Defluviitalea raffinosedens: one gene and its partner. The main gene of each other region encodes a partner of the protein of the gene in region 2 in a complex. Links are inferred from orthologs where the notes say so. Each region holds a gene or a part of one and is shown on either strand. Other genes may lie near its edges. The genes, in order: uvrA and mfd.

What was found.
Region 1: the proteins of mfd (region 2) and uvrA are in contact, whole or in part, in a crystal structure (PDB 4DFC), measured with the Escherichia coli proteins. The link is inferred for Defluviitalea raffinosedens from one-to-one orthologs.

Annotation. Positions count from the first base shown.
Region 1 is NZ_JAFBEP010000001.1:135,422-141,998, forward strand. Bases 1,869-5,287 are described here. They hold uvrA (excinuclease ABC subunit UvrA), read right to left. Parts: upstream 4,901-5,287; coding sequence 2,069-4,900; downstream 1,869-2,068. Other genes in these bases: JOD07_RS00640 (hypothetical protein), read right to left, coding at 1,869-1,986; uvrB (excinuclease ABC subunit UvrB), read right to left, coding at 4,910-5,287. In the rest of the region: JOD07_RS00630 (hypothetical protein), read left to right, coding at 1-397; JOD07_RS00635 (copper amine oxidase N-terminal domain-containing protein), read left to right, coding at 509-1,606; more of JOD07_RS00640, read right to left, coding at 1,636-1,868; more of uvrB, read right to left, coding at 5,288-6,577. UniProt on the Escherichia coli protein: The UvrABC repair system catalyzes the recognition and processing of DNA lesions. UvrA is an ATPase and a DNA-binding protein. A damage recognition complex composed of 2 UvrA and 2 UvrB subunits scans DNA for abnormalities.
Region 2 is NZ_JAFBEP010000003.1:29,233-36,428, forward strand. Bases 3,159-7,196 are described here. They hold mfd (transcription-repair coupling factor), read right to left. Parts: upstream 6,869-7,196; coding sequence 3,359-6,868; downstream 3,159-3,358. Other genes in these bases: JOD07_RS03415 (peptidylprolyl isomerase), read right to left, coding at 3,159-3,287; pth (aminoacyl-tRNA hydrolase), read right to left, coding at 6,897-7,196. Outside these bases: JOD07_RS03395 (RNA-binding S4 domain-containing protein), read right to left, coding at 1-140; JOD07_RS03400 (HU family DNA-binding protein), read right to left, coding at 312-590; mazG (nucleoside triphosphate pyrophosphohydrolase), read right to left, coding at 644-1,444; spoVT (stage V sporulation protein T), read right to left, coding at 1,595-2,146; more of JOD07_RS03415, read right to left, coding at 2,289-3,158. UniProt on the Escherichia coli protein: Couples transcription and DNA repair by recognizing RNA polymerase (RNAP) stalled at DNA lesions. Mediates ATP-dependent release of RNAP and its truncated transcript from the DNA, and recruitment of nucleotide excision repair machinery to the damaged site.

The DNA of each region.
Region 1 (6,577 bases), on a different replicon or contig from region 2:
CAGACTTCTTAATGTTAATAATCATCATATTCATGTTGCTTTTTCAGATCATACGATTCATTTGAAAAACAATCAAGTTTTAAATGAACTGCTTAAAAATGAAGCTTTAGCATGCAGAGATATCGCACAAACGTTAAAGCAAAACTATCAGGAGCAAATGAAGAGGCATTTAAATATTTCTACAGATTCCATAGCTCTGGAAATCTTAGGCCATGTATACCCCCATAAAATTGCATCAATATTATACACCATCCTGCCGGCCCTTAAATCCATGCCGGGCTTTATATTGGATAAAACAGACATTATTGATATAGGTGAGTCAGGATATGATTCCAATCGTTGGATTTGGGATAGATTAGAACCTCTTTATACAGCTATCGTGGATCGCTTACATTAAGGTTAGGTTAAATTTATGTTACAGTTTTCCAATTCGTCCTTCATATCCTTGAAAAAAAAATATAAGTCTTTTATAATAAACATGGATAATAAAAATTAAGGAGGATGAATGATGGTCAATAACAGAAAAAAGCGTATGGTGGCATTGGCAACAACTGCTGTATTGTTATCTTCCAGTGCAATTTATGCCGCTCCCACAACCAAAACGTTAAAAGCTACGTTTAATGGTATTAGAATCAGCTACAACGGTCAGATTAAAACAGATGAAAAAGAACCGTTTATTGTAGATAATACTACATATGTTCCTCTCAGAATGGTGGCAGAATTAGTTGGAAAAACTGTAAAATGGGATGCGCAAAATAAGCAAATTATCATTACGGATAATGGTTCTTCTACTACTTCTAATGCTTTATATGAGCAGGCACAGCAACAGATCTCCACTTTAACAGCTCAATTGGCTCAAAAAAGCCTTGAAATAGCTCAATTAAAGCAGGAAAAAACCGCTTTGGAGGAGCAAATTAAAACTTTACAAAACAGTAAGTCAAGTTCAAAAAATAAAGATTTATCTGATCTGGAAGATCAGATCATAGAAGACTATGAAGAATATAAAAACATTGAGTTTGACATCCAGCTAAGCGGTAATTCAAGCAAAATCAGCTTAAAGATCAAAGTGGATCTGGATGACTACAAGAGAGCATGGAACAAGTTAACTCAAAAAGATATTCAAAACTATATAGAAGACATTTGTGACGATATCTGGGATACTTATGACTCCGCAAAAATAGAAGGTTATATTTATGATACAGATTCACGTGACTATCTTGTGGAATTTAAGAGCGATTCCAAGAAAAAGCTTAAATTTACCTTCGATAATGTTTCAGATACATTAGAAGACTTAGAAAAAGATCTGTATTCTTATTACAAAGACTATTTGTCAGGTATTCGTCTCTCATCCATTGAACTAAGCGGAGACAGAGATGACATCGTATATGAAGTGAGAATAGACTATAGCGAATACAAAGATGAGTGGAAAGCATTGTCGGATTCTGAAATCACAAGACTTATGTCTAAAATTTATAACGAAATAGAAGATGAGTTCCGGGATGCTGACATTGAAGGATATATCTACACCAAATCCAACAAAGATCTAATGTTTAAATATTATCGCAGTTCTTCCGGCAGCGATAGATATGACCGATATAATCCATAATAAATAAAACAGCCTTAAGGCTGTTTTATTTATTTGTGTTCATTAAATTTATTTAAACTATTTACTTCTTCTCTGGGTTCCATGTTATTGATAAAGAAACTTCCCAACTGCTTATTATAATCCGTATGTTCATTGTTATAGTATTCCAGATCCGCCTGAATTTCTACCAAATCCTGCTTTTCACTTCGCTTGATGATAATATTTTTAGGTTTTCCGTCATCTCCACGCATTTCTAAATAATAAGTTAAAAAATCTGCCGCATTTTCATTACTGTAATTGCCATCATAGGCCCTTTCGAATTCGTCTCTTGGGATTTTAAGGAATATATGATAATGTCCGTCTTCATGTCTCTCTCTGGTGTCCATAATGCTATTGATCATGATTATCACCCTGCTTTCTTATTTTCCTTTAGTTTTTTCTATTCGCAGGGTATTCATGCAGAAAAAATCCTGGTAAAAAATATCATTTGCTTAATACCTTTTTTAAGAATTTACCGGTGTAAGAGCCTTCTACCAAAGCAACTTCTTCAGGAGTTCCTGTGGCAATCACTTCTCCTCCTCTGTCTCCACCTTCAGGCCCTAAATCAATGATATAATCTGCCGTTTTAATCACATCCAGATTATGCTCGATCACCAAAATAGAGTTGCCTCCCTCTGCCAGCTTCTGTAATATTTCTATAAGCTTATGAACATCGGCAAAATGAAGTCCTGTAGTTGGTTCATCCAGGATATACATGGTTCTTCCCGTACTTCTTTTACTTAATTCTGTTGCCAATTTTACCCTTTGGGCTTCCCCTCCTGAAAGGGTAGTAGAAGGTTGTCCCAGCTTCATATAGGACAAGCCTACATCATTTAAAGTTTCAAGCTTTCTTTTAATCTTAGGATGATTTTCAAAAAACTCCAATGCTTCTTCCACTGTCATGTCCAGAACATCTGCAATAGACTTTCCTTTATAATGCACATCCAGAGTATCCCTGTTATAACGTTTACCATGGCAAACCTCACAGGGTACATATACATCTGGCAGGAAATGCATTTCGATTTTTAAAATCCCGTCTCCGTGACAAGCCTCACATCTTCCGCCTTTTACATTGAAGCTGAAGCGCCCCTTTTGATAGCCTCTCATCTTTGCTTCCTGAGTATTGGCAAATACTTCTCTTATATCATCAAATACTCCGGTATAGGTGGCAGGATTAGATCTTGGAGTTCTGCCGATCGGAGACTGGTCGATGCTGATGACCTTATCCAAATGTTCAATACCTATAAGATCATCATGAAGTCCTGGTTTTTCTTTAGCTCTGTTTAAATCCCTTGCCAGTCTTTTAAGCAAAATTTCATTTACAAACGAACTTTTGCCTGAACCTGAAACCCCAGTCACACAGGTAAATACCCCTAAAGGTATCTTCACGTCAATATTCTTTAAGTTATTTTCTCTGGCCCCTTTTACAATTAGCCAGTTGCCGTTGGGCTTTCTTCTTTCTTTGGGTACCTCTATTTTTTTTCTTCCGCTAAGATATGCACCAGTTTCAGATTCAGGACAAGCCATAATTTCCTGAACCGTTCCGGCACAAACCACTTCTCCTCCGTGAGCACCTGCCTTAGGGCCTATATCCACGATATAATCGGCTGCAAACATGGTGTCTTCATCGTGTTCAACAACGATAAGGGTATTGCCTAAATCTCTTAAGTGTTCCAAGGTTTTGATGAGTTTTTCATTATCCCGTTGATGAAGACCGATGCTTGGTTCGTCCAGAATATATACAACGCCTACTAACCCTGAGCCAATTTGAGTGGCCAGTCTGATTCTCTGAGCCTCTCCTCCCGAGAGCGTCCCTGCTTGTCTTGAAAGGGTCAGATAATCTAATCCAACATCAATCAAAAATCCAATTCTTGCATGAATTTCTTTTAAAATCTGTTCTCCAATCAGTCTTTGTCTATCACTAATCTCCATGGAATTAAAGAACTTTTGCAATTCTATGATGGACATGTTCGTCACTTCAGCAATATTCTTTCCGCCTACCCGTACAGCTAAGGCTTCCGGCTTTAGTCTGGTTCCGGAACATACAGGACAAGGAATATTGGTCATATAGTTTTCATATTCTTGCTTCATAAATTCTGAAGAGGTTTCAGAATATTTTCTATGAATGTTAGGAATAATGCCTTCAAAGACATACATATAGGAACCTTGGCCATGGGCTGTCTTATATTCTACTTTAATCTTTTCTCCTTTGGAACCATATAAAATAATATCTTTAATCTCTTCATCCAAATCTTTAAAAGGAGTACTTAATTCAAATTGATAATGCTTAGCCAAAGACTTGAAGAAACTATGTCCATAACTTTCGGGATTGTCTATAGCATTCCATCCAGGGGCACTAATAGCCCCTTCCAGAATGCTCAAATCAGGATTCGGAACAATCAGTTCAGGATCTATTTTCATCTGAAAGCCAAGGCCTGTACAAGCTGGACAAGCGCCATAAGGTGTGTTAAAAGAAAACATCCTCGGCTCTATTTCATCGATACTGATTCCACAATCCGGACAGGCAAAGTTTTGACTGAACACAAGTTCTTCTCCCCCGATTACATCTACCAATAGCAGACCATTGGAAAGATTCATAACCGTTTCTATGGAATCGCTTAACCTCTTTGCCATGTCCTCTTTAACAACCAATCTGTCTACGACGATTTCAATAGAGTGTTTTTTGTTTTTTTCCAACTTAATTTCCTCGGAAAGTTCATAGATGATGCCGTCAACTCTTACCCGTACAAATCCACTCTTTTTTGCATTTTCCAGAACCTTAACATGTTCACCTTTTCTTCCTTTGACAACAGGAGCCAGTAGCTGGATCTTCGTTCTTGGGGGCAGCGCCATAATATGATCTACGATCTGGTCCAGGGTCTGTCTTTTGATTTCTTTTCCGCATTTCGGACAATGGGGTACCCCTATTCTGGCAAATAAGAGTCTTAGATAATCATAGATCTCTGTTACGGTACCTACTGTAGATCTTGGGTTTCTGCTGGTGGTCTTTTGGTCAATGGAAATGGCCGGAGATAACCCTTCGATGAGATCCACATTGGGCTTTTCCATCTGTCCTAAAAACTGCCTTGCATAAGCAGAAAGGGACTCGACATATCTTCTCTGCCCTTCTGCATAAATGGTGTCAAAAGCCAAAGAGGATTTTCCGGAACCACTTAATCCTGTGAATACTACAAATTTATCTCTTGGAATTTCTAAATTAATATTTTTTAAATTGTGTTCCTTTGCTCCTTTAATGACAATTTTATTCGTTGACATAATCCACCTCTATAAATCTTGCAAATATTTTTTTAGCTCTATTAGTTCGTCCCTAAGCTGTGCTGCCCGCTCAAATTGCAAATCAGAAGCAGCCTGTTTCATTTCCTTCGTTACCTTTACAATTCTTTCTTCCAGTTCTTTTCTGTCCATAGATTCCGGATCTTTCTCGGCAGTATATCTTTCGTCTTCTTCTGCTGTTTTCGTTGCACGAATTAAGTCTCTGACCTTCTTTTCAATCGTTTTAGGCACAATGCCATGGGCTTTATTATACGCATCCTGAATCTGCCGTCTTCTGTTGGTTTCCGATATGGCTTTTCTCATAGAATCCGTAATCGTATCCGCATACATAATCACACAGCCTTCAGCATTTCTCGCTGCCCGGCCTATGGTCTGAATCAGGGAGGTTTCTGAACGTAAAAATCCTTCCTTATCGGCATCCAAAATAGCCACTAAGGATACTTCAGGTATATCCAGTCCTTCTCTTAACAGATTAATGCCTACTAAAACATCAAATACATCCATTCTTAAATCTCTGACAATTTCAATACGTTCCAGGGTATCAATATCCGAATGCAAATATCTTACTTTAACACCCATTTCTTTCATATAATCTGTCAAGTCTTCTGCCATTTTTTTAGTCAGGGTGGTGACCAAAACCTTTTGCTTTTTTTCTACGCACTTTTGGATTTCATGAAATAAATCATCAATTTGTCCCTTAACCGGACGAACATCTACAATCGGATCCAGGAGCCCTGTAGGCCTTATAATCTGTTCTGCAACCACAGTAGAATGCTCGTACTCATAGGTAGAGGGGGTTGCGGACACAAATAATATTTGATTGATCTTTCTTTCAAATTCTTCGAATTTTAAAGGTCTGTTGTCAAGGGCGGATGGAAGTCTGAATCCATACTCTACTAATGTTGTTTTTCTCGCCCTGTCCCCATTATACATGCCTCTGACCTGAGGAATTGTAATATGGGATTCATCCACTATGATTAAAAAGTCCTCCGGGAAGTAATCAATGAGTGTATGGGGGGTACTTCCCGGTGGTCTTCCGGAAAGATGTCTTGAATAGTTTTCAATACCGGAACAATATCCTACTTCCCTCATCATTTCTATATCGAAATTCGTTCTTTGTGCAAGTCTTTGGGCTTCTAAAAGTTTATCCTGTTCCTTTAATTCTTTTACCCTCTGTGTCAATTCTTCTTCTATTGCCTGAATAGCTCTTTCCAGCTTGTCCTGGGGAATGGCATAGTGGGATGCCGGAAAAATAGAAACATGATCCCTTAATCCAATGACTTCTCCTGTTAAGGTATCGATTTCAGAAATCCGATCAATTTCATCTCCGAAAAATTCTACCCGAATAGCCCGTTCAGAAGAAGCTGCAGGAATAATTTCCACTACATCGCCCCTCACCCTGAAGGTACTTCTCGTAAATTCCATATCGTTTCTTGTATACTGAATATCTACCAGCTTTCTTAAAACCTCGTCTCTGCTTTTTTCCATTCCTGGTCTTAAGGAAAGTACCTGCGTACTGTAATCAATAGGGTCTCCTAAGCCATATATACATGAAACACTGGCAACAATAATAACGTCCCGTCGCTCTGCCAAAGCAGCTGTTGCCGAGTGGCGAAGTTTGTCTATTTCTTCATTAACCGATGAATCTTTTTCTATAAA
Region 2 (7,196 bases):
ATAATATCCCCTACTTTAACAGCAGTACTTGCCTTGGCTTCTTTTCCGTTTATCAAAACTCTTCCGGCATCACAAGCTTCATTGGCAATCGTTCTTCTCTTAATTAAGCGGCTTACTTTAAGATATTTATCTAAACGCATGGATTCATCTCCTAATATTTTTATTTTTTTTAAGTAAAGAAGTTTCCATCCTGTCCGGAGGGTTTTTTATTACATAAGAAATCCGGAGGAAGTTCCTATGTAATAAAAAAATCTACACTCGAAAAAGTGTAGATTTGTCATTTGAAATATGTATCATGCGCATCAAGTATTTTACTTTGCATTTACTGCATCTTTTAAAGCTTTTCCAGCTTTAAATCTTGGCGCTTTAGAAGCAGGAATACTCATTGGTTCTCCTGTTTGAGGATTTCTGCCTTCTCTGGCTGATCTTTCTGCTACGTCAAAAGTTCCAAATCCAACGAGTTGAACTTTTCCGTTTTTAGCAAGTTCTTCTGTCACCACTTCTTCGAATGCTTTGAGTACTTTTTCTGTGTCTTTTTTGCTCATTTCAGCTTTTGCAGCCATAGCTGCTACTAATTCGGACTTGTTCATAAATCCTTCCTCCTCTTATTTCATTTTACATTTGTAATGTAACAAATAAAAAACTACTCAATTTTAGAGACTTTAAGTTTCGACTCCTCCCATAAAGCATCCATTTCTTCGAGAGTCATGTCTTCCAACCTTCGATCCCTTGCAATTGCAGTATTTTCAACGTATTCAAATCTATTTATAAACTTTTCTATAGCATTTGTCAAGGCAAATTCAGGATTTATTTTTAAAAATCTAGCAATATTTACAACGGAGAATAATAAATCTCCATATTCTTCCATAATATGTTCACTTTTTCCTGATTTATAGGCTTCTTTAAGCTCCTCAAATTCTTCTTCGACCTTATTTAAAACATCCTGTATATCTGTCCAATCGAATCCTACATGGGCTGCCTTTGCTTGTACCTTATAGGCTCTGACTAAAGCCGGAAGTACCTCAGGAACGCTTTTTAATACTTCTGTTTGGTTTTCAAAGCCTTTTTCTTTTTTCTTAATCTGCTCCCAATTCTGCAAAATCTCTTCTGTACTTTCTACACTAATATCTCCAAAAATATGAGGATGCCGCAGGATAAGCTTTTTACAAATACCATCTATAACCTCATCTATTGTAAATTCCTTATTTTCTTCGGCAATTCGTGAATGAAATACGATTTGCAAAAGCAGATCTCCCAGTTCCTCTTTTAAACTCTCTTTATTGCCTTTTTTAATGGCATCAATCACTTCGTAACTTTCTTCAAGAAGATTCGGAAGAAGGCTCTCATGAGTTTGCTTTAAATCCCAGGCACAACCGTTTTCACCCCTAAGGGTCCTCATAATTTCCAAAAGGTCTTCATAAGTATATTTTTCTTTTTTATCCATTCTGCACCCACTCATTTAATACAGTGTTACTCTCTTAACTTTAATTTAACATGAGTATAGCATAAAAAAACACTTCATGACAAATAGTCAAATTTGATCAGAAATAAGTTAAAAATTGATGAAAAATGCAGACAGAAAATCTATCTGCATTTATTGTTCCATTTGTTTTCCTAAAAATCCTGCTGCTGACTGCGCCAGTTTGGTTTCTACTTCTCCCATCTGGGCGTTTTTGTCAGCAGATAAGAAGATCACCGCTCCTACGACATCTCCTTCAGCAATAATAGGGGATATAAGTTCAGAAGTATAATTGAGCGTCGTTTCATCTGCCAGAATAGGAATAAATTTCTCATCATCCTTGGATGCAGTAAATACAGTTCTTTCTTCAATAACCTTTTCAAGGGACTGGCTGATATTCTTATCCAAAAATTCTTTTTTAGAACCTCCTGATACAGCAATGATCTGGTCTTTATCCGCAATGCAGGTAATAAGTCCTGTTGTTTGAGACAAAGCTTCAGCATATTCTTTTGCAAAAGTTCCTAATTCACCTATAGGAGAATATTTTTTCAAAATAACTTGTCCATCATGATCTGTAAAAATTTCCAAAGGATCTCCTTCTCTGATGCGTAAGGTTCTTCTTATTTCCTTTGGGATCACCACACGTCCTAAATCATCTATTCTTCTTACGATTCCAGTAGCTTTCACATTAATTCCTCCTCTAATCTCTAGCGTTCATAATCATTTTCAATAATAGTATGATTACAATATTGTTATTTTATGCATGTTTTCCATTTTTCTTCTAAAACAAAAAACGAGGAAATATTCCTCGTTTTTTAACTTCATTATTCTATTTTCTTACTTTAATGGTGTCCCAAACTTCTTTATTGATCTCAACAGTTGCCTGATTCATCCATTCCTGTACTTTAGACTGATAAAAACTTTGCTTTTCTAATTCATAATAACTTTGCTCTGTTTCTTCCTTATCTGGTTCTATGATTTCTTCCAACTTTATAATATGGTATCCATAGCTTGTTTCTACCAGGTCGCTGATTTCTCCGACTTTTAACCCAAAGGCCGCTTCTTCAAATGCCGGTTCCATCTGATTTCTTCCAAAAACATATTCTCCGTCAGAAGGCAGGGAGGCTTCATCCTGTGAATATTCCTGGACTAAAGATGCAAAATCTTCTCCTGCTTTTGCCCTTTCTAAGGCTTCCTGCGCCTTGTTATAAGCTTCTTCTTGTTCTTCTTCCGAAAGCGCTACCAATTGCCCGTTTTTTATGTCATGGGTTTTCAACAGAATATGTTTGGCTCTGACCTGCTTTAAACTTTCTTTGTTTTGCTCAAAGAATTCTTCAAATTCTTCCTGATCGACAACAAAATCTTTCGTAATCGCTTCATATAATTTTTGGCTGATGATGTTTTCCTCTGCTATTTTTTCAAGGGTTGCATTTGAAATCCCCATATTTTTTACTTCTTCTTCACCAATTTCTGATTTAAGAATACTTGCCCGAGTCTTTATTTGCTCCTTCTCTTCATCGGTTAAAGCCAGTTTCATCTTTTTGGCTTCCTGAACCTGAAGCTTGATCGATTTAATAGAATCCAGAGCTCTTTCTTTCGCCACTTCTTCTGCCGGTTTACCATCAAACTTTGTCTCCCAGATGTCTTCTTCTCCTATACTCTGGTATACCTGTTTAATTCGCCACAAATAGACTTTATACTCTTCTACACTTACCTTTCCGTCATTGATCACTGCTACATATTCTGTTTTTCTGGAGCAGCTGGTTAGTAATATTCCTGCAACTATGATTATGGATAATATCGCTGTCATTCGTTTTTTAAAGCCCATTTCTCAAACCCCATTTCATATATATGCCTTGTGTATAGTTTTGCCCCATTTTTCTATATTATAAAAGAATTTTACTGCAACTTCAAACCTTTCATGGCTTGTAATAAATTCTTAATATATCTGATAAGTGTCTCTTTTTCATCATCGGATACATGATATATGAAATAAGGGTTTTCTGCAGCTGCAAAAGTCAGTTTTCTGTTATATTTGCCAAGCAGTTCCGGAATCTTTGAAGGATCTATACGGGCATCTTTTTTCAAAGTAATATTCACCTTGTTTCCCTTTTGAGCAATAGACACGATGTCTAAGGCGTGGGCTTCTGATTTTATAAGGGCAATTTCCAGCAGATTTTGCACACTCTTTGGAAGATCACCGTATCTGTCTTCAATTTCTTCCTGTAAGTCGAAATAATCCTGCTCGGTTTGTATCGAGGCAATCTTTTTATAGATTTCCAGTTTCTGCATCTCATTCACTATGAATTTATTAGGTATATAGGCATTGACATTTAATTCTATAGAGGTTTCAAAGGCCTCTTGTACAACTTCTCCTCTTTCTTCCCGAACAGCTTCTTCTAAAAGCTTACAATACAGATCATATCCTACAGCTTCCATATGTCCATGCTGCTGTTCTCCAAGCAGATTCCCTGCCCCTCTGATTTCCAGATCTCTCATGGCAATCTTAAAACCAGAACCAAACTCTGTAAATTCTTTAATAGCCTGAAGTCTTTTTTCTGCCGCTTCCTGCAGAACCTTATCTTTTTGGTACATCAGATAAGCATACGCAATACGATTGGATCGCCCTACTCTTCCCCTTAACTGGTAGAGCTGGGATAATCCCATATAATCAGCATCCTGGATAATAATTGTATTCACATTGGGTATATCAAGACCAGTCTCGATAATTGTGGTACAAACAAGGACATCAATTTCTCCATTGATAAAATCCATCATAATATTTTCCAGTTCTCTTTCGCTCATCTGTCCATGGGCATAGGATACAACGGCCTCCGGAACCATTTCCTGGATCTTAGCAGCTACTTGATCAATGTTTTTTACACGATTGTACAGATAATATACCTGTCCATTTCTTGCAAGCTCACGATGAATCGCGTCTTTTACAAATTCCGGATTGTACTCCATAACATAAGTCTGTACGGGATACCTCTCTTCCGGAGGTTCTTCCAAAACACTCATATCCCTGATGCCTACAAGACTCATGTGAAGGGTTCTGGGAATAGGGGTAGCTGTTAATGTCAAAACATCTACATTTTCTTTCAGATATTTTAATTTTTCCTTATGAGCAACACCGAATCTTTGCTCCTCATCGATAATAAGCAACCCTAAATCTTTAAATACAATATCTTTCGATAAGAGTCTGTGGGTACCTATGATAATATCGATCATACCTTTTCTTAACTGCTCAATGGTCTCTTTTTGTTCTTTAGGCGTTCGGAAACGGGACAGCAATCCCACTTTAACAGGGAAATCCTTCATCCTCTGGGCAAAGGTATTATAATGCTGCTGTGCCAAAATAGTCGTAGGCACAAGGTAAGCGACCTGCTTACCGTCTTGTACCACTTTAAACGCAGCACGAATAGCAACTTCCGTTTTTCCATACCCCACGTCTCCACAAAGAAGACGTTCCATGATTTTATCGCTTTCCAAATCCCTTTTGACTTCCTCGATGGCTGTAAGTTGATCGCTGGTTTCTTCATAAGGGAACATATCTTCAAATTCTTTCTGCCAGACTGTATCAGGACTGTACCTAAAGCCCCTGTTCTTTTGTCTTTTTGCATACAGTTCGATCAGTTCTTTGGCTAAATCTGATACTGCTTTTTTAACCTTTGCCTTGGTTTTTGCCCAATCGCTTCCCCCAAGTTTATTGAGCTTAGGTCCCTTGCCTTCTGCACCTATATATTTTTGGATCATATCCATTTGGTTGACAGAAACGTATAAGTTCCCACTGTCTGCATAGCGAATCTTCAAATAATCTTTGCTGACATTGTCTACAACTATTTTCTCTATTCCCTGATAGATTCCAATACCATGATTTTCATGAACCACATAATCTCCTATGGTAAGATCCGTAAAGCTTTCGATCTTTGAACCTTTTGGTTTCTTTTTAGTCTTTCTCTTCTTCTTTTCCTCTCCAAAAACTTCTTTGTCAGAAATAATGACAAAGTCTATCATGCCGTATTCAAAACCTTTATGAAAACTTCCGTGAGAAATAACGATTTGCCCCTTCTGTATAGGCTCTGATAGGTCATTTCTATAAGTACTTATAATGTTAATTTCTGAAAGTTCTTTTTGCAGTCTTTCTCCCTTGCTTCTTGGCCCTGCCAAAATAAGAATCCGACTATTTTTCTGTTTCCAGAAAAGCAGATCTTTTTCAAGAATATCAATCTGTTTATAGAAAGAATTGATGGACTTGACCGGAAACTGCAAAATTTCTTTGATGGTAAAATCTTTTATGCTATGGGTCAGCATGGTCATTAAAATGGTATCAAAATCTTTTATACTGTCTAAAAGGTCTTCATAACTAAAAAGGGTTTCCATTTGACGGGGAAGAATATAGCCTTTTTCCAGTCTTCCCTTCATGCTTTCTTCAAACTCTTCTATAGTCTTAAGACATCTTCCCTTCAGTCTTACAGGTTCATCTATTATCACCAGAGTCTCTTGATCGAGATAGTCCGCTAAAGTCACCGTATCCTCATAAAAATATCTGACATATCCTTCTATCCCCTGAAAAGTCTTTTGGTTCCTTACCTTTTCTAAGAAGGCTTCCACTGTTTTTGATAAAATCTCTTTCTGCTCTGTAAGGCCTTTTTTCTCCATCTGTTTTAAGCTTTTTTTAGTTTCTTCATTTATCAGCGTGATTGCCTGCTCAATGGCTTCTTCTGTAAATACCAATTCCCTCATGGGGAAGATTTCTATCTGATCTACTTTTTCATTTGATCTTTGAGTGATAGCGTCCATCTGCCTTATAGAATCAATCTCGTCATCCCAAAGTTCTATTCTGTACGGACTGGCTAAAGTTCCGGAATAGATGTCTATAATACCTCCCCTGATGGCAAACTGCCCCGGACTTTCTACCAATTCCACATGCTCATAACCCATTAAAACCAATTGGCGGCTAAGTTCTTGGGTAGATACGACATCCCCTATCTTAAGATGGATAATAAAGGACTTAAATACCTCTTTTTTAACGAGCCTGTCTAACATGGCTTCAACAGATAAAATGATCACTGGATTTCTATGATCCAACAAGGCCTTTATGATATTTAATCTTTGCCTTACGATATCTATACTGTGAACATCCGCACTGTAAAAAAGGGGGTCCTTTGAAGGATATATATAAATCTCATCTTTTATAAAAAACTGCATGTCCTCATAGATTTCTTTTGCCTTCATTTCATTATGTGTAAGAATGATAACCGGTCTGTCAGTATGAGTTTTTAGGGCATAAATAAGATGGGCTTTTTGTGAATCCAGGATACCTGTGGTCAATATAGGAGAGTGATTATTTTTTAAATTTTCCAATAATTTTTGATAAGATTCCAACTCAAGCAGCGGTTGTATCATTCCGCTAAAAGCAGTATTTTTCAAGTCGTCACTCCCTTATCCGCTGATTAAATTTATTCATGGCAGAGGTACTGCCTTCTCTTATAATGGTTTCAACAGCATCTGCAGCGAGTTTAATACTCTTTACCATTTCTTCTATTTCTTCTTTCGTAAAGCGACTTAATACATAGTCGGCCAAATCCCAGCCTGGAGGCTTTTCGCCAACACCAACTTTCACCCTTAAAAACTCCTGGGAATTTAGATGAGCAATGATGTTTTTTATGCCATTATGACCTCCTGCACTGCCTTGAGTACGGATTCTTAATTGTCCGATGGGCAGGCTGATATC